DNA from 3 places in the Corynebacterium sanguinis genome. Region 3 is predicted to be linked to each of the others. Evidence: predicted binding sites of a transcription regulator. Region 3 holds the regulator's gene; each other region holds the start of a gene.
The links. The regulator LexA, encoded in region 3, represses DNA repair genes until DNA is damaged. The targets are predictions, from matches to a motif close to CGAACANNTGTTCG.

Region 1: E3227_RS07525 (SAV_6107 family HEPN domain-containing protein) is a predicted target of LexA. The motif match lies at 2,131-2,144, and genes of this name have one in related genera.
Region 2: E3227_RS02680 (HNH endonuclease signature motif containing protein) is a predicted target of LexA. The motif match lies at 2,596-2,609, and genes of this name have one in related genera.

Annotation. Positions count from the first base shown of each region.
Region 1 covers NZ_CP038157.1:1,545,328-1,551,882, forward strand. The annotation lists gene E3227_RS07510 (alpha-(1->6)-mannopyranosyltransferase A) at 1-286, opposite strand, end outside; gene E3227_RS07515 (polyprenyl synthetase family protein) at 279-1,391, opposite strand; gene E3227_RS07520 (GNAT family N-acetyltransferase) at 1,437-2,036, opposite strand; gene E3227_RS07525 (SAV_6107 family HEPN domain-containing protein) at 2,196-2,636, shown strand; gene E3227_RS07530 (DUF3040 domain-containing protein) at 2,764-3,147, shown strand; gene mraZ (division/cell wall cluster transcriptional repressor MraZ) at 3,588-4,022, shown strand; gene rsmH (16S rRNA (cytosine(1402)-N(4))-methyltransferase RsmH) at 4,266-5,267, shown strand; gene ftsL (cell division protein FtsL) at 5,268-6,059, shown strand; gene E3227_RS07550 (peptidoglycan D,D-transpeptidase FtsI family protein) at 6,148-6,555, shown strand, end outside.
Region 2 covers NZ_CP038157.1:540,415-546,969, reverse strand. The annotation lists gene galE (UDP-glucose 4-epimerase GalE) at 1-157, shown strand, start outside; gene E3227_RS02705 (helix-turn-helix transcriptional regulator) at 164-409, shown strand; gene E3227_RS02700 (hypothetical protein) at 406-654, opposite strand; gene E3227_RS02695 (DUF4229 domain-containing protein) at 699-1,010, shown strand; gene E3227_RS02690 (AEC family transporter) at 1,007-1,918, opposite strand; gene E3227_RS02685 (YegP family protein) at 1,935-2,117, opposite strand; gene E3227_RS02680 (HNH endonuclease signature motif containing protein) at 2,685-4,016, shown strand; gene E3227_RS02675 (1,4-dihydroxy-2-naphthoate polyprenyltransferase) at 4,013-4,939, opposite strand; gene E3227_RS02670 (glycosyltransferase) at 5,150-5,854, shown strand; gene E3227_RS02665 (phytoene desaturase family protein) at 5,844-6,555, shown strand, end outside.
Region 3 covers NZ_CP038157.1:1,754,066-1,760,620, forward strand. The annotation lists gene E3227_RS08470 (PTS fructose transporter subunit IIABC) at 1-756, opposite strand, end outside; gene E3227_RS08475 (1-phosphofructokinase family hexose kinase) at 760-1,740, opposite strand; gene E3227_RS08480 (DeoR/GlpR family DNA-binding transcription regulator) at 1,827-2,612, opposite strand; gene lexA (transcriptional repressor LexA) at 2,747-3,436, opposite strand; gene E3227_RS11475 (hypothetical protein) at 3,867-4,028, shown strand; gene nrdR (transcriptional regulator NrdR) at 4,084-4,542, shown strand; gene hrpA (ATP-dependent RNA helicase HrpA) at 4,692-6,555, opposite strand, start outside.

The DNA of each region.
Region 1 (6,555 bases), 210 kb from region 3:
CGGCGAGGGCGAGCCCGGCGGTCCATAGCCAGGTCGCGCGCCGAGTCTCCGCAAAACCCGCGCGCTGGCGGGTGAGGTCGCGCCCAAACCAGACCCACGCCACCACTAGGGCAATAATGCCGGCGGTGAGCAGCGCGTCCATGATGGAGCGGCCGTGGCCGTACATGAGGTGGCCCAAGCCGAGCTCGCGCATTACGCCGCCGCGGTTGCGGGTGGCGCCAGCGCCGTAGCTGCCGAGGGCGATAACAATCCCCGCGGCGAGGCCGAGCCATACCGATCTAGGCACGGCGCTCCGTCGCCCGAATCGCCAGATCACGCAGCGTGTTCGCAACCTCGCCATCAATACCCGCCCTGCTCAAGTGGGCAAGCCCGGACTCAGTTAAGTCCGCAATTTGCTTTTCGACGTCCGCGATCGCTCCGCTGGACTCCACAATCGCCGCGAGCTCCGCGAGCTCGTCGCGATCGCTCGTGCGGCCCACGCGATCGCGCAGGCGGGCGGCGGAGACGGGGTCGGTGGCGTCGAGACGATTCAGCGCCGCGGCGAGCAGGACCGTCCGCTTGCCCTCGCGCAGGTCGTCGCCAGCCGGCTTGCCGGTGACGGCTTCGTCGCCGAAGACGCCGAGTAGGTCGTCGCGAAGCTGGAAGGCGATCCCGATGTCGCGGCCGTAGCCGCGGAACGCCTCTATCGTGTCCGCTGGCGCGCCGGCGATCGCGGCACCGAGGTGCAGCGGGCGCTCGATGGTGTAGGCGGCCGTTTTGTAGCGGTTGACGTTGTTGGCCATCTCGACAGACTCGTTGACGGCGGCCTCGAGCGCGATGTCGAGCAGCTGGCCGCCGATGACTTCGGTGCGCATGCCGCGCCACGGCTCGGCGGCGCGGGTCAGCGCGGCCTCGCTGAGGCCCGAGTAACGCCACATGTCTTCCGCCCAGATCAGTGCGAAGTCGCCGATGAGGATGGCCTCGTTGCGCCCGTAGTCCGCCGAGTCGCCGAACAGGTCGTCTTTACTGTGGCGGGCCTCCACGGCGCGGTGCACTGTGGGGTTGCCGCGCCGGGTATCGGAGGCGTCGATGATGTCGTCGTGAATCAGCGCGCACGCCTGGATCAGTTCGAGCGAGCTCACGGCGCGCAGGACAGCCTCCGGGTCCTCGGAGCCAACCCCGCCTGCGGCGCGCGCGCCGAAGAAGCCGGTCCAGGCGTACAGGGGGCGGATCCGCTTGCCGCCGCCGAGGATGAAGTCGCGCAGGTGCTGAACGGAGCGGGTGACCGGGGGGCCGATCTTCTCCACCTCGGCGTAGCGCTCGTCGAGGAATTCCTCGAGAGCGTCCTTTACAGCGGAGGGGAAATCGGCCGGGCTTACTTTGTCGATGGCCAATTCGCTCGGCACACTCACCACTGCGCTCTCCTTATAAATCCGCGATGATATTTCGCTTTAACACTACCCGCCGGCGGGCAGGGGAAGGGTGCGGCCAAGAATTGCGAAGGGGCGATCGTCGCCCGCGTAGTAAAAGTCGCGCAGGATGTCGTGAAAGCCCATCGAACGATATAGGCCGAACGCGTGATTGGATTCGTTCGGCACCTCGGGTGTGGACAACAACGCCCAGCGCGCCGGGGCGTTCCACAACAACTGGGACAACAGGGCCCGCCCGATTCCCGCGCCTTGGCGGGAGGGGTGGACGTGGATCTCGGCGACCTCGAAGTAGTCGCGCAGCATCGCGGAGTGCTGCGCGCTCAGCCCGCCGCTTTCGCGCAGGCCCCGCATGAGTTGTTGGTCCCACCACCGTTCGCGGTTCCCGATAAACCCATAGGCGATGCCGACGACCCGTTCGTCGACCGTGCCGCCGGAGGTGTTGGACGCGGTGCGTTCGATGGCGGCGACCGCAGTGAAGCCGGGCCAGATGATCTCGCGTTGCCAGACCGCGATGCGCCCAGAGCGAATCGCGGGGTCGTAGCCCATCGCCGTGATGTAAATGTCAACGAGGTCGGGGGCGAGGATCGCGAACTCGGGGCCGCTGAGGCGACGATATGTCACAGTCACCCTTCTATCGAACCACGCGGCGTGCTGGAAATGGCAGTGTTCAGCAGACATTTACGTAATTAGAACAAATGTACTATAAAGGAGCGGGGGATGTCGAACGTGCGTTTTAGAGTGATGGCAATCAAGGTAATCAAACGACCCGCACTCGGAAGGTAAGAAATGTCAAGCATCGTCTCCGCCACCACCAAGGCCGCCTATGGATCTGCCGCGCACGGAACCAGGCGTGAGCGATTCTTCCGCTCTGCCTATGTGCTTCTCGCCCAGGCGCAGGCAGACTACGCAGCTGGCGCCCTCGATGTGGCGATGGAAAACGCGTACCGTGCCGCCTTGAGGGTGGCGGGGGCAGTCAACGCCGGCTCGCCAGTCATACGCAAGCGCAAAAGGCTACCGGCAAGCGCCTGGGACAAACTCCGGCTGACGTCGGAGCGCGGCAAGGAGTGGGCCGAGACGTTCACCGCGTTCTCCGTCCAGCGCAGTCGGGTCATCACCGGTATCGAGCCACACCCCGACCCTCGCGTGGTTCAGCGCCTCATTGCGCTGGTGGAGGAGTTTCTAGAGGAGTCCATCCCCGGCGCCACAAAGGCGCCGCTGGTGGCGTAAAGGGGAGGGGCACGGCAAGCCGGGTTGAGCAAAGCCCACCTCGGGCAGGAACAATCTGGATACACTTACCGTTGTAGTAGATGTAAGCCAACCACAATCATCCAACGGTAGAGCTGGAGAGTAGACAGTGTCCCTTTCTGAGCAGGAACAGCGCACCCTTCGCGAGATCGAGCAATCGCTTCTCGCCGAGGACCCTAAGTTCGGCAACAGGGTGCCCCAGGGTTCCGGTTTCGCCGGCCAGCCGGGCGGCGGCCGACTCACCATGCGCAGCGCTGCGCTGATGGTAACTGGCCTGGTCCTGCTCATCGGTGGCGTTGCCCTCGCCACCGTCAGCGTGTGGTTAGTCGCTATCAGCGTCGTTGGGTTTGCCATCATGCTCGCCGGCGGTGTCATGGCCCTGACCTCCCCGTCGGGCGGGTCTTCGGTGCCGGTTCGCGCCGTCGCCGCACAGCGCCCCGCGCGCACCTCAAAGATGGAAGAGAACTTCAAGCGCCGTTTTGAAGGCCAGTAATTAACCGGCAGGCACAAAGCCCGCCCCGCGCACAAGCGTGGGGCGGGCTTTGTCGTCCCCACAGTGCCCCACCTTGTCCTCCCACTTTCTCCCACTAGCTGTCTACGATTCGATATTCACCGTGATGAGCCGCCTAAACGCGTGGGGAAGGTGGTTCTCAGGAGTGTGAGAGAGCTCCAAAGTTGCTCATGTGAATGCTATTCTGGGCCCTTTCACGCTTTCTTCCGGGCCACTACGCCACCTAATTTTCTCCCTTTAACCTGCGCTTTCCCTAAAGTTTCGCGACAACTCGCCCCTGAGTGTGGCGTTTGTGGGGGAAAGTGGGATAGAGTGGGGCTCAGCGGAGGGCCGTGGTGGCATCTTGACTACGTGCAACTGCGAATCGCCGCTCGAAAAATTGAACAGCCGTAGTCACAGAGTGAAGGAAGGTGGGCTTTCGGATGTTTCTGGGAACCTACACTCCCAAGCTCGACGACAAGGGACGCCTGACGCTGCCCGCCAAGTTCCGCGAGGACCTGGCGGACGGGTTGATGGTGACCAAGGGGCAAGACCACTCTCTGGCGGTCTACCCCCGCGAGGAGTTCGCAGCACGCGCCCGCAAGGCAGCTGCAGCTTCACGCACGAACCCGAAAGCGCGCGCATTTATCCGCAACCTGGCTGCCAGCGCGGATGAGCAAACGCTCGACGGTTCAGGTCGCATCACGCTGTCGCCGGCGCACCGCGAGTACGCGCACCTTTCCAAGGAGTGCGTAGTCATCGGTTCGGTCGATTTTCTCGAAATCTGGGACGCCGAGTCCTGGGCTAACTACCAGCACGAAACCGAGGCTGCCTTCGCGGCGGCCGATGACGACGACATTCTCTCCGGTCTCCTGTAGGACTGACTACCCCGCAGGCAGGCACCGACTTCCAAGCGGAGAGCGTGTACGGACTCTGTCCGTGGCGTGGAGCGTTCTGGTGTACTTCCCCGACACCAGAACAGCCGCCCGGGCAGGGCCCTATACGTTCCCCGACCGAGACACAGCACGACACACCGCGCGACAACCGCGCGCACGACGGCCAGCCAAACCAAGGGGGTGGATCCAGTGGCACACAAAGACAACGCTGCTCACATCGCGGATATGGACTTTCGAGTGGATCCCAACCACGGCCATGTTCCCGTCATGCGAGACCGCATGGCGGACTTACTCGCCCCGGCTGTCGAGGAGTTCGGTGCGGGCGCGGTCATCGTCGACGCGACACTCGGCGCGGGCGGCCACACAGAGCATTTCCTGCGGCGCTTCCCCGAGGCGTCGGTAATTGGCGTTGACCGCGACCCCGCGGCCCTGCGCGACGCGTCTGAGCGGCTGGCCCCATTCGGCGATCGCTTCGTGGGCGTGCAGGCGCGTTTCGACGACATCGGCAACGCAATCCGCGACCGCGAGGGCACCATTTTCGACGCTGCGCGCACGCACGGGGTGGCGGGCGCCCTGTTCGACCTCGGCGTGTCCTCCATGCAGCTCGACCAGGAGGAGCGCGGTTTTGCGTACAAGGTCGACGCGCCGCTGGACATGCGGATGGACCCAACGACGACGCTCACCGCGGCGGATGTGCTGAATACGTACAGCCACGGCGAGCTCGCGCGCATCTTGAAGACCTACGGTGACGAGCGCTTCGCGGGAAAGATAGCCTCCCACATCTTGAAAGAGCGCGAGAAGGCCCCGTTCGAGCGCAGCGGCCGCCTCGTAGAGCTTCTCTACCAGGCCATTCCGGCCGCCACCCGGCGCACCGGCGGGCACCCGGCGAAGCGCACGTTCCAGGCGCTACGCATCGAGGTCAACGGGGAGCTCGACGCGCTGCGAGCGGTGATCCCGGTGATCACTGACCTGCTCGGTCCGGGCGGGCGCGTGGTGTTCATGAGCTACCAGTCGCTCGAGGACAAGATCGTCAAAACCGCCCTGACCTCCCTGGCCACCTCCACAACGCCAACCGGTCTGCCGATGGACCTGCCCGGCACCGCCGCGAAATTCCGCTCGATTACCCAAGGCGCGGAAAAAGCATCCGAGGCAGAGATCGAACAGAACTCCCGGGCCGCGCCGGTGCGTGTCCGGGGCATCGAAAAGCTTCGCACTGACAACCCGTAGATGACCATGATGACCCAGACGAAAGGCCACAACGCCATGGGAGCAAGCCGAGACCTCACCGCGTCCGCCCGCTCGGGCACAGCCACCCTCGAGCGGCCGGCAGTGCGCCGCCCGCGCACGACGACGTCGCGGACGACGGCGACGCCGCAGCCGGTGCGTCGATACGCGCCGCACGCGCTGCACCCGCGCAACACCCAGGGTGTTGGCCGGCTCGGCTCCAAGCAGGTCGTGTCCGTTCGCGGCCGCAGGGTCGGCGAAGTCAAAGAGGTCAAGCGCACCTTCTCCACGATGTCCGTAATCGCGGTGCCGTTGCTCATCCTCGGGGTGCTCATCGCGATGTTCCTCTCGGGCGTGTCCACCTCGCAGTCTTTTACCATCCAGGAGCTGCAGGCTCGCGAGCGCGCGCTGAGCAACGAGGTCGAGACCCTCAACCGCGACGCGGAAAACGTCAAGTCCTCGGCCGAGATCGCGCGCAAGGCAGCTGATGCCGGGATGGTCGTCTCGCACGCGCCCGGAATCCTGTCCGTGGGTGCCGACGGCGCAGTCGAGGAGACCCGCCCGTTCAACCCTGATGCGACGCAGAAGATGACCGACGTGACCTCCGCCGACGGCCAGCGCGGCACCGAAGACCGGGCGACGAGCGACCGGGACGCCACGGCCCGCGTCGGCGACAGCCTGACCTCGGTGCCCGGCGGAAACGTCCTGGGCCAAAACACCCCGCCGGCGCCGGAGGCTGCCCCGCCGGCAAGCAACCTCGCGCCGTACGCCCCGCGCGTGAGTGCCGGAAACTAACGGGCGTGGCGGTCACGGACACAAAGCCGCGCGGCGGGCAAGATGAAGTGCGATTTGAAACAACGACGAGGCAGGTGACTTTAGCGCTGTGAATACCCCGAGCGCACGCCGCCGGCCGGAGGATCGCGGTGAGAGCACCCGCGTCGACAACCTCCGCCCGCAGCCGAGCCCTCGCGCGCCCGGTCCCCAGTCTGTGGCGCCGCAGAAGCTGATCACGCGCAAGCGCGCGAGCTTTATCGCGGCCGCATTCGTTATCGCCGCTGTGCTGCTCGTCGGCCGCTTGGCGTGGGTGCAGGTCGTGTGGGGGCCGAACCTGCAGGTGCAGGCCCAGGCACAGCGCGAACGCATCTACGACGACCCGGCCCGCCGCGGCGAGATCATCGACCGCTCGGGCAACCAGCTCGCCTACACCATGCAGGCGCGCTCGCTGACGGTCTCCCCGGTCATGCTGCGCAAGGAGCTGCGCGAGCAGCAGGAGCTGCAGATGCGTCGCGAC
Region 2 (6,555 bases), 1.1 Mb from region 3:
TCGTGACGGCGACGTCGTCGGCAGCGCCGCGCGCACCGACAAGGCCGCCGAGGTGCTGGGCTGGGAGCCGCAGTTCTCGCTAGCCGACGGCGTGCGGCACTCCCTCGAATGGGCCGAAAGGCTGCCGGGTGTGCTGCGCAGCGAGGCAGAAAGGTAGGAAGTCATGGCAGGTCCGCGAAATAAGGCAGGTAAGCCGGCGAGCGAAGATCCCGTGCTGATCTCGCTCGGGGAGCAGATCGCGTGCGCCCGACGCGCTGCGGGGCGTCTCCAGCAGGAGGTTGCCGAGGTCGCGGGCGTGTCCCGCTCGACGCTGCACACCATTGAGCACGGCGGTGCCGGGGTGCGCTGGGAGAAGGTCGCGGCCGTCGCAGCCGCGCTCGGCCTGGCGATGACCTTCCAGCCCGTTTAGTCCTCGTCCTCGAGGCGTTTGCGGCGCTGTTCCTCTTCGCGCTTGCGGCGCTCCGCTTCTTCGCGTGCGCGGCGCTCCTTGAACCGCTCCTTTTCGATGTTCCAGAGGAACTCTTCGTCGTCGTCCGGACCCTTGATGGCTGGCGGGGCCTCGGTGTTGTTGCGGGCGGAGCTGCCCGGGCCAAAGGCGCGCCACAGCATCCACACCGCGAGGATGACGAGCAGCACGAGCAAGATTCTTCCCATGCCTACAACATACTGGGTGGGGGCATTGGGTAGGGTAACGCAGTGTGACTGAAGTAGATGCCCCCGAGGTTGACCCGAGTGCCCGCGCCCGCGCGAACAAGGCCATCGCGGTGTACGGCGGGTTGCGCCTGCTGCTGTTCATCGGCCTCACCATCGGGATCCAGCTCCTCGCTGTCGCCATTGGCGCTCCCGTGCCGCTGATCATGTCTGCGCTGCTCGCGCTTATCGTCGCGTTCCCGCTGTCGATGTTCCTGTTCTCCCGCCAGCGCGTCGCGGCCGTCGAGACGTTGGCCACGTGGCGCGCCCAGCGCGACGCCCGCAAGCGCTGGATCCGTGATGAGCTGGCGGAGCGCTAAAGCACCGCGGCGATGACCAGCATCGCCGGCATGGACAAGAACGTGGTCAGGAAGACTGTGTCGCGGGCAACGATCTCGCCGACGCGGTAGTTGGCGGTGTAGTTGTACACGTTTTGTGCCGTCGGCAGCGCCGCGAGGATGACCGCCGCGTAGAGGTGGTTGCCTTCGAGGCCCGCTGCGGTGGCGATTGCCCAGGCGACTATCGGCATGACCGCGAGTTTCAGGGCGGTTGCGGTGAGCGTCGGCAAGCGATCTGGCCCATGGGTCAGGACTCGGGTTCCCTTGAGCGAGGCGCCGAAGCTCATCAGGATCAGCGGGATGGACGCGCCGCCGAGGATCTTGATCGGCGCCATGATCGGCTCGGGGATGGTCAGATCCGTCGCGGAGACGACGAAACCGGCGATCGCGGCGAGCACCATCGGGGCTGTCAGGCCCGCGACGATCGAATCGCGTACGTGCCGCCCGCCCCCCGCGTTGAGCCCGGCGATGACAAACGGCGACAGCACCGCCATCTGCATCACCAGCGCCGGCACGACGTAGGTCGCATCCCCGATGACGTAAATCGCGATGGGCAGGCCCATGTTCACCGAGTTGAAATAGCTTGACGACGCCGCCCCCGCCATCGTCGTCGGCACATCCTGCTTAAACGCGGCCGTGGAAATTACCCAGAAGATGGCCATCGTGGCCAGCGTTGCGCCGAACACCACAAAGTTGACCGGCGAGAGGAATGCCGACGTGTCCGACGTGGCGACGGAAGAAAAAATCAGCGAAGGGGTCGTCGCCCAGAACGCGACCCGGTTGAACTGCAGCCGCGCCTCGCCCTGGCCAATGACCCCGCGCTGAGCCAGCACGAAACCAACACCGATGACGGTGAAGATGATGGAAAAGCCGGTAAGAACGTCGAGCACTCTTACCAGCTTATCCCTAGGCGGTCAGGTCCTTGACCTCTGCATCCGCCGCCGCCTGCTGCACTGCCGCAGTTCCCTTGATCGCGGTCGCCTTGGAGTTGTAAGCCTCGCCCGTCGCGACGACCTCACCGTCGCCCGCCTTGAGGCGGAAGCGGAACTTCCCGGAGCGGTCCTCGTAAACCTCGAATTTTCCTGCCATGACATGCACCTTTTTAGTTGCGTAGTGAAGTAGTTTTCATGGGACGCTACTCCAGCTGGGCCGCTCTGCGGGCGCTTGATGGCTGGGTGTTTTGTGGAGTTGTTTCCGGATCGGTGGGGTGGGGTGCTGCAGTGGTGGCGTGGGATGCCGCACCACTCGTGGACCGAATGACTCTGCGATGGAGGAATTGGGGGGTTTAGGTTCGTGATCGGTTCACTCTGCCACGGAAAAGTGGTGGAGCTCGTGGGGTGGTGGCCGGAAGACTCTGCAGCTGCAGAGTGAGGTGGGAGTCTGCCCCGGCGGAGTTGGGTTCCGTACGGCTTGAGGGTTGGTCCACTTTGCCACGGCGGAGTAGGTGCCTAGTTGGGTGGTGGCCGGAAGACTCCGCAGCTGCAGAGTGGACTCGGACTCTGCCACGGCAGAGTCGCGTGCCGCACGGATCGCATGTCAAAATAACTCTGCAGCTGCAGAAAACGAGAGAACACATGTTCGATAATCGTCTATCCCGTGTTGCATACCGCTGCTACTCTAACCGCATAGATCGAACGCAATTACGGGGGTAAGAAAATGTCGGTTACGTACCAGGGCGGTCCACACACCACTCAGCGGCGAGCTGAGATCGTCAAGCGAATCAAGAGCAACCAGTCGTGGGCGATCACGTCGCGCGCGGAAATGCTAATCGCGCTGGGCGAGTTCGACGAGCTCGGCTTGTGCGAATCATTCGGCGAAACCAGCACGGCTGGATGGCTCACGCGCGAGACTCGCATCGCAGTCTCCACGGCGTTCGAATACGTCAGCGTGGCGCGCAAGCTCGCGTATTTCCCTCTGCTCACCGCCTCTTTCCGCACCGGCCGCTTGAGCTATTCGACGGTCAGGTATCTCCTGCGATACCTCACCCCCGAAACGGAGGCGGAGCTGGTGATGTTGGCCGAGAAGCTCTGCTTTGCGGAGCTGAAACGCGCGCTTGCGGGCGTCGATAAGCAGGAAGATCAACTGGAAGCGCCCAGATATCACCACGACGTGCGTATCGACGACAACGGCGACGTGGTCATCTCTGCCAGGCTCAACGCGGCGGATGGGGCGGCGTACATGGCTGCATTGAAGATTGCGCAGCTCGCGTACTACGGCCTCGACGACCTCGGCGACGAAGACGATGAGGAAGCGATCGAGACCGAACTCGAGCGCCGCCGAGGACAGTCGGAGGCGCACCCGGCTTCCGAGTGCACGTCGGATCACCCGCGAAGCATCTCGGCGCACTTCACGGGCAATTACTCACGCGTTGGCCCTCCGACGAAGGACGACATGTACGCCTCACTGCTCGCGATGATTCATATGGTGAGGACGAATCCCGTGAGCGAGCTCCGCGCGCCGGGTGCGCACGTGAACATCATGATGACCACCAACGGCCGCGCGTGGCTTCCCGGCAACGTCGAGGCGCCATCAAAAGTGCTGGAAGCCTACGTCAACAACGCATTCGTGCGCCTGCAGATGCTGGATAAGAATGGTTTAACGCTTCATCTTGGCCGGAAATCGCGCTTCGTCAACAACGCCCAGTTCCGCGCACTCCTCGCGGTGTGGGGGTTCGAGTGCGCGATGCCGGGGTGCAACCATGCGAGGTTCCTCCAAGTGCACCACATCGAAGAATGGGCCGAAGGGGGCGAGACGAACCTGGAAAATTTGATCCCACTTTGTTCCGCCTGCCACTCGCGGGTCACCAACGGATACGTACACATCACCACAAACGGGCGAACAATCGAGTTCCGCTTCCGTGGCGGGCGCAGATTCGTCTCCCACGGCGGAGGACTTCCGGAGAAAGCCACGCCCTTTACCGGGCCCCTCGTGCCGGCAGCCGCGGAAAACAGGGAGAACCACCCGCGGGGACGGGACTTCGCCGACTAAACCAAGGGGTAATACATGGGCGCGTACCACATGCCGCCGCCCACGACGAGCGCGACGGCGGTGGCCACGGTCCACACAAGCATCGCCTTGCCGTTGAGCCCGAGCACCGGAATCAGGGCCGGCCCCTGCGCGCCGCGCAACACCTTCAACACCGATGCCAGCGCGAGGGGCAACGCGAGCAGGGCCGCGAGAGTGGGCAGGGAGAAAATCGCGAGGACGAACGTCATGACAAAGGGCGCCATGGTCAACGCGGCGAAGAGTCGGCGCGCTTTGGCGTCGCCAAGCCGCACCGCGAGCGTGTTCTTCCCGGCTACGGTGTCCGTAGGGATGTCGCGGATGTTGTTCGCCAGATTCACGGCCGCGGAGATGGAACCCACCGCCACCGCGCAGAGGAAACCGACCACGCTGACACGGCCGGATTGGGTGAACTCGGTACCCATAACGGCGACGAGACCGAAGAAGATGAACACCGCGAGCTCGCCAAGGCCCTGGTAGCCGTAGGGATTTTTGCCGCCGGTGTAAAACCACGCGGCGGCGATACAGACTGCGCCTACCAGAATTAGCCACCACGCCGACATCACTGCGAGGATGATCCCCGCCACCGCAGCGACAAAAAACGCAATGAAGGCCGCGGCCTTCACCTGCTCGGGCGCGGCCAGGCCGGACGCGGTCAGGCGGGTCGGCCCGGTGCGATCGTCGTCGGTGCCGCGGATGCCGTCGGAGTAATCGTTGGCGTAGTTAACACCTACGATCAGGGCCCACGACACGATCAGCGCCAACACGGCGCGGCCCAGGTGCGCGCCACCGAAAAAGGCGGCGGCGCCGGTCCCGGCGATCACGGGAGCGAACGCATTTGCCCAGGTATGGGGCCGTGCGGCGTCGTAAAAGTCCCGCGCGGTAGCGGAATAGGAGTCAGAGGTCATGGCTTCTATCATGCCCGCCGACAGCGTCGCGGGCACCGAATGCGACTAAGGTTGGCCGTCATGTGGATCGACTACGCAGCTCGCCAAGCGATAATTTCGCTTGGCGCTTTTGTGCGTGCGCCGCGTCTAAAGCTCGCGGCTGAAGCTTCGCCGCTGTCGTTCCCTCAAGAAGGCTCCACCGTCATATCCTTGACTACTCACGGCGATCGCATGGCGACTTCTGTGGCTTCGATTGCGTCGCTCCTGATGGGCACGCAGCTTCTTCCAGTGTTCCTCTGGCTGGATCGCGCCGACTTTGAGTCGGACTGGCCCGAGGGACTGCGGGGTTTGGTTGATCGGGGACTTCAGGTACGTTGCTCGGACGGTGCTTTTGGTCCACACACGAAGTATTTTGGCACTTTTGCCCAGTTCGCTGGGACCGACACGCGCGTGATCACGGTCGACGACGACATGATGTATCCGCGCTGGTTTGCCCAAAAACTCCTCAACGCCTCCGACGCTGACCCGCACCTTGTTGTGGCGTACCGAGCGCACGAGATTGCCTTCGACGGTGATGAGCTGGATATATACCGGCGCTGGAAGCGGGTCGTTACAACAGCGCCCTCGCACCGCCACTTCGCTACCGGGGTGTCCGGGGTGGTGTACCCGCCGTCGATGGTCGACTACGTCGCCGACCAGGGCACCGATTTTCTCGAGTGCGCCCCGAACGCCGACGACGTGTGGCTCAACGCCTGCGCACTGCGCTCTGACCACAGAGTGCGCCAGGTTTTTCCTCACCCACGCGAGTTTTCCATCGTGCCGGGTTCGCAGCGCACCGCGCTGGTGCACAAGAACCTCCGCGGCGGGGGCAACGACAAGCAGATCGAGGCAACGTACACGCGTGACGACGTCGAAAAGCTCCTGCATGAGTCCTAAAGCCGTCGTCGTCGGCGCCGGCATCAACGGGCTGACCGCCGCGCTGAACCTCGCGCGCGCCGGCTGGAGCGTCGAGGTGCTCGAACGCGAGGACACAATCGGCGGCAAATGCCGCTCCGCACAGCTCTTCCCGGGCGCGGTCAGCGATCTCGGGGCCGCCGCGTTCCCGTTCGGCGCGCAAACACTCGACGCCGACTGGGTGCGCGCGCCGCGCCCGGTCGCGCATCCGCTGGCCAGGAGCACTGCGCTTATCGACGCCCTCGGGCGCGACCAGAAAGCCTGGGACGCGCTGCACCTTCCGGTGGCGCGGGACGTCGACAAGCATCTCGCGAACATCCTCGGGCCCACCATGCTGCGCGTCCCGCCGCACCCGGTGGCGATGGCGCGCTTCGGCGTGCGCGGCGCGCTGCCCGCGACCGCGCTGGGCAACCTGCTGTTTCGCACCGAGGAGGCGAAAGCGCTGCTCGTGGGCAACGCCGTGCACTCCATGAGCTCGCCAACGCGCCCGCTGACCGCCGCGTTCGGGGTGCTCTTCGGCGCACTCGCGCACGCCAACGGGTGGCCCGTGGCGCGCGGCGGGGCCCAGACCGTGGCCGAGACCCTGGCGGTGCAGGCGCGCGACGCTGGGGTGACAATCCGCACCGGGGTGGAGGTGGAAACGCTGCCGCAAGCCGATGCGGTGGTGCTCAACATGACAGCAC
Region 3 (6,555 bases):
GGCGTCGATAAGCTGCGCGGGCTCGTTGATTGCGCGGCGCACGGGCACGTCGACGAGCGGCTTGCCCTCGAATCGCTCGGCGCCGCGTACCGCGACGTCGTGGGCGAGGATCACGGCGTCGGCGCCGCGTATGAAGTCGGGGTCGAGCGGTTGGGTGCCGGTGGCGCCCTGGGCCTCGACGCGCAGCTCGACGTCGTCACGCGATGCGGCGGCGCGGGTGAGCGCGTCAGCGGCCATGTACGTGTGCGCCACACCGGTGGGGCACGCCGTGACAACCGCGATGCGTCGGCGCTTCTTCTTGTGGTTGAGCTGCGCGGCAATGGCCTCGACAGCGGCCTGCGGGTCAGTGGCCGCGCGCAGCTTCTCGACGAACTGCTCACGCACCAGCGCCCGGGCGAGCGTCGACAGGATTGACAGGTGCGCCTTGCTACCGTCCGCGGGGGCGGCGATGAGGAACACGAGGTCGGCGGGGCCGTCGGGGCCGGAGAAGTCGACCGGGTGGCGAAGCCGCGCGAAGGCGAGCGTGGGCACGCTCACGGCGGACGAGCGGGCGTGCGGGATGGCGATGCGCCCCGCCACGCCCGTCGGGGCCTTACCTTCGCGCGCGGTGACGTCGGCGATGAGCTGCGCGGAGTCGTTGGTGCGGCCGGCGGATTCGACCAGGCCCGCGAGGTGCGCGATGACCTCGCGGGGGTGCCCGCCGGCGTCGACGTCGAGGGCGACGAGCTCGAGCCTGATGAGGTCCGGACTATCCACCGGCTACCTCGGCTCCGTCTCAAGTGCAACCACGTGGGTATTGACCGTGTCCACCTCGTCGGGAGAGGGGATGCCGGTGCCCGGTTTCGCGGCCGCGGCCGAGCCGTAGGCCACGCCCCGGCGCAGGCACTCGCAGGGGTCGGCGCCCTCGACGCGGGCCATGATGTAGCCGGCCAGCGCACTATCGCCCGCGCCAACCGTCGAGCGGGTCGTCATCGGGGGAGCGGTGGCCGCCCACGCGCCCGTGGCCGTGACCAGGCACGCCCCGGCCGAGCCGAGGGTGACCAGCACCTCTTTCACGCCGTCGCTGATCAGCTTGCGAGCGTGGACGACGATGCTGCGGTAGTCGCCCGACGCGGCCTGGCGCTCCAAGGCGTCACCGTCGGCGCCGGTGAGCTGGGCGAGCTCGAACGCGTTGGGTTTGATCACATCCGGTTTGGCGTCTGCCAGATTCTTCCCGAGCTCCGCCAGCGGCGCGTCGGAGGTGTCGATGGCGACAACGGCGCCCGGGCAGGCCATGCGCACGGCCTGGGCGAGCGTGGCGTACCACGACGGCGGCGCGCCCGGGGGCAGGGAGCCGGCCATGACGACGGCGTCGGCGCGGGTTTCGGCGACGGTGGAGATGAGGACGTCAGTGATGCGGGTGACGTCGTCGTCACGCAAAAGCGGGCCCGTTTCGTTGACCTTGGTGGTGGAGCCGTCGCGCTCGGTGAGCGTGGTGTTCGTGCGGATCGCGCCGGAAATCGGGATGCCCTTCAGCGGGATGCCAGCGTTGCGGCAAATGAGGGTGAACGGGTCGCTCGGCCCGCAGGGGGCGATGGCGAGGGTGTCGCGGCCCGCGTTGGTGCAGGCGTGGGAGACGTTGATTCCCTTGCCGCCGGCTTCTCTATGCGCGGTGATGGTGCGGTTGACGCCGCCGCGTTCGAGGGAGTCGAGCTCGAGAGTGGCATCGATACTTGGGTTGGGCGTGAATGTGATGATCACTTCTGCGGGCTCCTCCCAGTTTTAACTTCCAAGTATGTCCGGGCGTACCCGAACGGTCAATGCGGGCGCGGCGGCTGTGACGGACGCTACGCCTCGGCGAGGACTACCTCAATGCCGTGCTGTGACAGCTCGCTGACGATCGACTCCGGTGCGCCGGAATCGGTGATGAGGACGTCGATCTCGTCCAGCGAGGCGAAGCTGACCAGGTAGTCGTTGCCGAGCTTGGTCGAATCGCACAGCACAACAACGGTGCGGGCGTTGGTGACCATCGCCGTCTTAATCGCGGCCTCCTGGGCATCGGCCGTGGACAGTCCGTGGTCGACGCTGAGCGCGTTGGTGCCGATGAAGGCGACGTCGGCGCGCATCAGGGCGAGCGAGCGCAGCGCCATCGCGCCGACGACAGCCTGCGTAATCGCGCGAACCGAGCCGCCGAGCAACTGCACGTGCGGCAGGCCCGCGGTGGACAACTCGAGCGCGATGGGCAGCGAGTTGGTCACAATCGGCCAGGACGCCGCGCGCGGGTCCGAGGCCAGCAGGGTGGAAAAGGCGCTAATCGACGTCCCCGAGTCGAGGAAGATCCCGCCCTCGGATTGCTCCGGCAAGTACTGCAGTGCATTGCGGGCGATGGCGGATTTCGCGGTCGATGCCGACCGCGAGCGCGCGTCGAGTGAGAACTCGGTGGTGGAAAACGTCTGGCTGGCGACCGCGCCCCCGTGAACGCGGTGGATCAGGCCCTCACGGTTGAGGACGGCTAGGTCGCGCCGGATTGTTTCCGCAGTAACGTCAAACTTGTCTGCCAGCTCGGTGACGTTGACGCGGCCCTCAATGGCGGTCAACGACGCGATCTGTCGTCTGCGTTCCTCTGCGTACATGGGCGGACAATCCTCAGGTTGGATGTGCGGTGAACAAGTGACGCACGCCATTGTTGCAAAAGAAGGCTGCCCGCTTAAGTGGGATTGCGCCCGAAAGCCCTCAAGTGGGGGTAGCAGTCGGGCGCAGACGCGCGTTAGAGGGTGCGGAAAACGGACACGACACGCCCCATGATTTCCGCCTCGTCGCCCTTGATCGGGGAGAACGCGTCATTGTGGGGGAGGAGCCAGACGCCGGTGGCGTCCTTGTGGAACTCCTTCACGGTCGCTTCGCCGTCGAGAAGCGCTGCGACGAACTCGCCTTCCTCCGCCACGGGCTGGGAGCGCACCACGACCCAGTCGCCGTCGAGAATGCCGGCGTCACGCATGGACTCGCCGACGACGCGGAGCATGTAGAGCTCGCCGTCGCCGAGCAGCTCCTGGGGAAGCGGGAAGTAGTTGTCCACGTTCTCCTCGGCGAGAATCGGGGAGCCAGCGGCGATCTGTCCAACGACTGGGATGTAGCGGGGCGCGGACGCGTCCTCGGGGGTCGGGGCGGCCTTCGGCTTGGCCTTGCGCGAATTCTTCTGCGAGTCGGGGAGGTGGCGCAGGTCCACGGCGCGCGGCTTGTTCGGGTCGCGGCGCAAAAAGCCCTTCTTCTCCAGCTCTTTGAGCTGGTAGGCGACAGAAGAGGTGGATTGCAGGCCGGCGGCATCGCCGATCTCGCGGATGCTTGGCGGGTAACCGCGTAGAACAACGGCGTCCTGGATTACTTCGAGAATGCGACGTTGGCGATCAGACAGAACGCTCATGTCGAGGTTGTTCGGGTCGTCCTTCTTGCGTGGCATGGCTGCTCCTGAGAGTTCGTGTGGGTCGGCGAAAAACGTGGCCTGCTTGCAAAAGTACCAGAAGTGGCAAATTTGTTCGACATTTTAGGCCATGGTGTGGACAAAGTCGGACCCCCGTGCTATAAATCGAACATATAGACGTACTCGAACATACGAGCGGGTTAAATGTTCGATGATGTCCGGCTTGAAATTACACTGAAGTCAGACAACAAAGGAGAACACCATGACCATTCAAATCGACCGCCCTCACGCTGCACATACTTCGTCCAATTCCGCTACCGCGCCGACGCTTCCCGCCGCGGTGTGGGATCTCCCCGAGGCGGAAAGTATCTCGAGGGGCGCGCGCCATGTTCGAACGCTTAGCCCGGTGCATCGAAACTCTGACCGCGTGAACGCCGGCGCTGTTCGCGCAGGTGCGCAAAATTCCGACATGTTCGAAACTCGCCACGAAAATCGGGCTAGCCTGCTCATGGGTGCGGCCCTCGGTCTTGCCCTGATTCTCGGGTCTGCGGCGGGCGGTGCCTTCGCCGGCGATTCTTCGGATCAGGTTGCAGACGCGACCTCGGGGGTCACCGCAGCATCCGTGCGCTAGATCCCGCGCTGCAGTGGCCGCGGCGGGGGAGGACGCGCGCGGTAGAATCGAGCGCATGCACTGCCCGTTTTGCCACCACGAACAGTCCAGGGTGCTTGACTCCCGCGTGATCGACGGCGGATCTGCAATTCGCCGCCGCCGAGAGTGCTCGGACTGCGCAGGGCGCTTCACCACCGTGGAAAAGGCCATCCTCATGGTGGTCAAGCGCAACGGCGTCAGCGAGCCCTTTGACCGCGACAAGTTGATCAGCGGCGTGCGGCGCGCGTGCCAGGGCCGTGACGTGTCCGACGACGCTCTCAAGCGACTCGCCCAACAAGTAGAGGAGACCGTGCGCAGCCACGGCAGCTCCCAGGTCGACGCCAACGACGTCGGCCTCGCGGTGCTCGAGCCACTGCGCGCCCTCGACGAGGTCGCATACCTGCGCTTCGCTTCCGTGTACAAGTCCTTCGAATCCGCCGACGACTTCGAATCCGAAATCCGCCTGATGCGCCGCCGTGACCGCGAGGACTTCTAGAGGTCTCGCACCGGGGGATGTCGGGTGTTCGCCGTGTCCGCAGATCGACTGATAGAACACCGCATCATCGCGTTTCCGCAGATTGCATCGCCTCTCAGGAAAATATGCTTGTGTATGTCTCCGGCTGCTCGGATTACCCACCCCGGGCGCTAGCGGACGGCGTCGATAAGCTTTTCGATGCGACGCTGGCTAACCGGCTTCGGGGTGCCCAGGCGCTGGGCAAACAAGCTCACCCGCAGCTCCTGGATGCGCCACAGAATGTCCTTGACGTCCTTCGTCTTCTCCCGCCCGGCGGGCAGCGTGCGCAGCTTCGCCTTGAGGTAGGCGTGGGTTGCCGCGACAACGTCCTGGCGGTCAGCGTCGCGGTCGGGGTCTATCGCCATGTCCTCCAAGCGAATCCGCATCGCGTCGATGTAGCGCGGGACGTGCCGAAGGTACGCCATCCCGTGGACGGTGATCGCGTGGGCGGGGAGGAAGAATGCGAGCTGCCCGCGCATGTCGTCGATCGCCGGGCCGGTCCACTTCTCCAGCTCCTGCGAGATCGCGGAGTACTCCACAAGCACGGGCGCGAGCGCAACCACCTTCTGCCGCACCTCGGCGCTGACCTTCGGCTTGATTTCACGCACCAGCGCGTCGAACTCCTCCGGGGAGCGGACCGGGCCACCGGCGGCGACCATCAGGTCGCGCAGCGTGGCGACGCGGGCGTCGTCGACAAGCCCCGCCGCACCACCGTGCGGGTAGTTGTCTATCGCAACCTTCTGGCGCAGCGGCAGCCCCTTGGTCATCTGGGAGACGTTGACGTTGATCTCGCGCAGCAGAAGCGTCAGCGTCGCCGTGAGCATGGACGCGTCGGCGGCCGCCTTCGTCGGGTGAACCGTGACCTTGACGCCGTTGGCCGTTGCCTCCAGCGCAGGGTAGGCGTCGACCTGGTTGCCGTCGATCGTGGTGGTGACGGTCTCGGGGACCTCGCCAAGCGTGTGGGCAGTCCACTTGGGTGCGCTGGCCGTCTCGGCGGTGCGGCTCGCCTTGGACACCGAGGAGCGGATCTTGCCTGATTGGCGGCTTTTAAGCGCCGTGAGGTCCTTGTCGTGGTCGATGATTTCCCCGCGCTTGTCAATCGCCGCGAACGTGATCTTCAAGTGCGGCGGCAGGGCGGCGGGCCGGAAATCGCTGCCGTTGATCCCCGCGCCGCCGATAGAGCGCAGGACTTCGGCGAGGTCGTCGGTCAGCGGCTGCTCCCGCGGCGTGAGCTTCGGCAGCGCCATGGCTGCGAAGTCCGGGGCGGGGACGACGGAACGTCGTAAAGCTTTGGGCAGTGTGCGGATCAGCTCGGTAACCAGCTCTGCGCGCAGACCGGGGACGAGCCAATCGAAGCCGGTGGCCTCGAAGCCGGCCAACAGCGGCACGGGGACCTCCACCGTCACACCGTCAAGCGGGTCGCCGGGCTCAAAGGTGTAGCGCAGCGCGTAGTCGATCGACCCCTGGCGCCACGCGGTGGGGAAGTCGGAGTCGGAGGCATCGACATCGTCGTTGACCAGGTCGTTCGGGTTGAAGTTGAGGTAGCTGGCGTCCTCGTGGCGCTTCTTCTTCCACCACGAGTCGAAGTGGCGCGCGGTGGTCACGTCGGCGGGCAGGCGCGAGTCGTAGAAGTCGTACAAAGCGTCCTCGTCGACCACGATGCCGCGGCGGCGGACCTTGTCCTCGACCGCTGCGGCGTCGGCAAGCATCGCTTCGTTGTGGTCGATGAATGTGTGGTGTCGGTTCCAATCGCCGCCGATCAGCGCGTGGCGGATAAACATCGTGCGCGCGCCCTCGGCGTCAACGCGGTGGTAGGGCACGAGCCGGTCGCGCACGATCGGCAGGCCGTACAACAGCGACGTTTGGTGCACCATCGCGGCCGAGCGCTTGCGCGACCACACCGGCTCCGAATAGCTGTGCTTCAGCAGCCCACCCGCGGCCGTTTCCACCCATTCGGGCTGGATGCGCGCGACGTCGCGCGCCCACAGCCGCGAG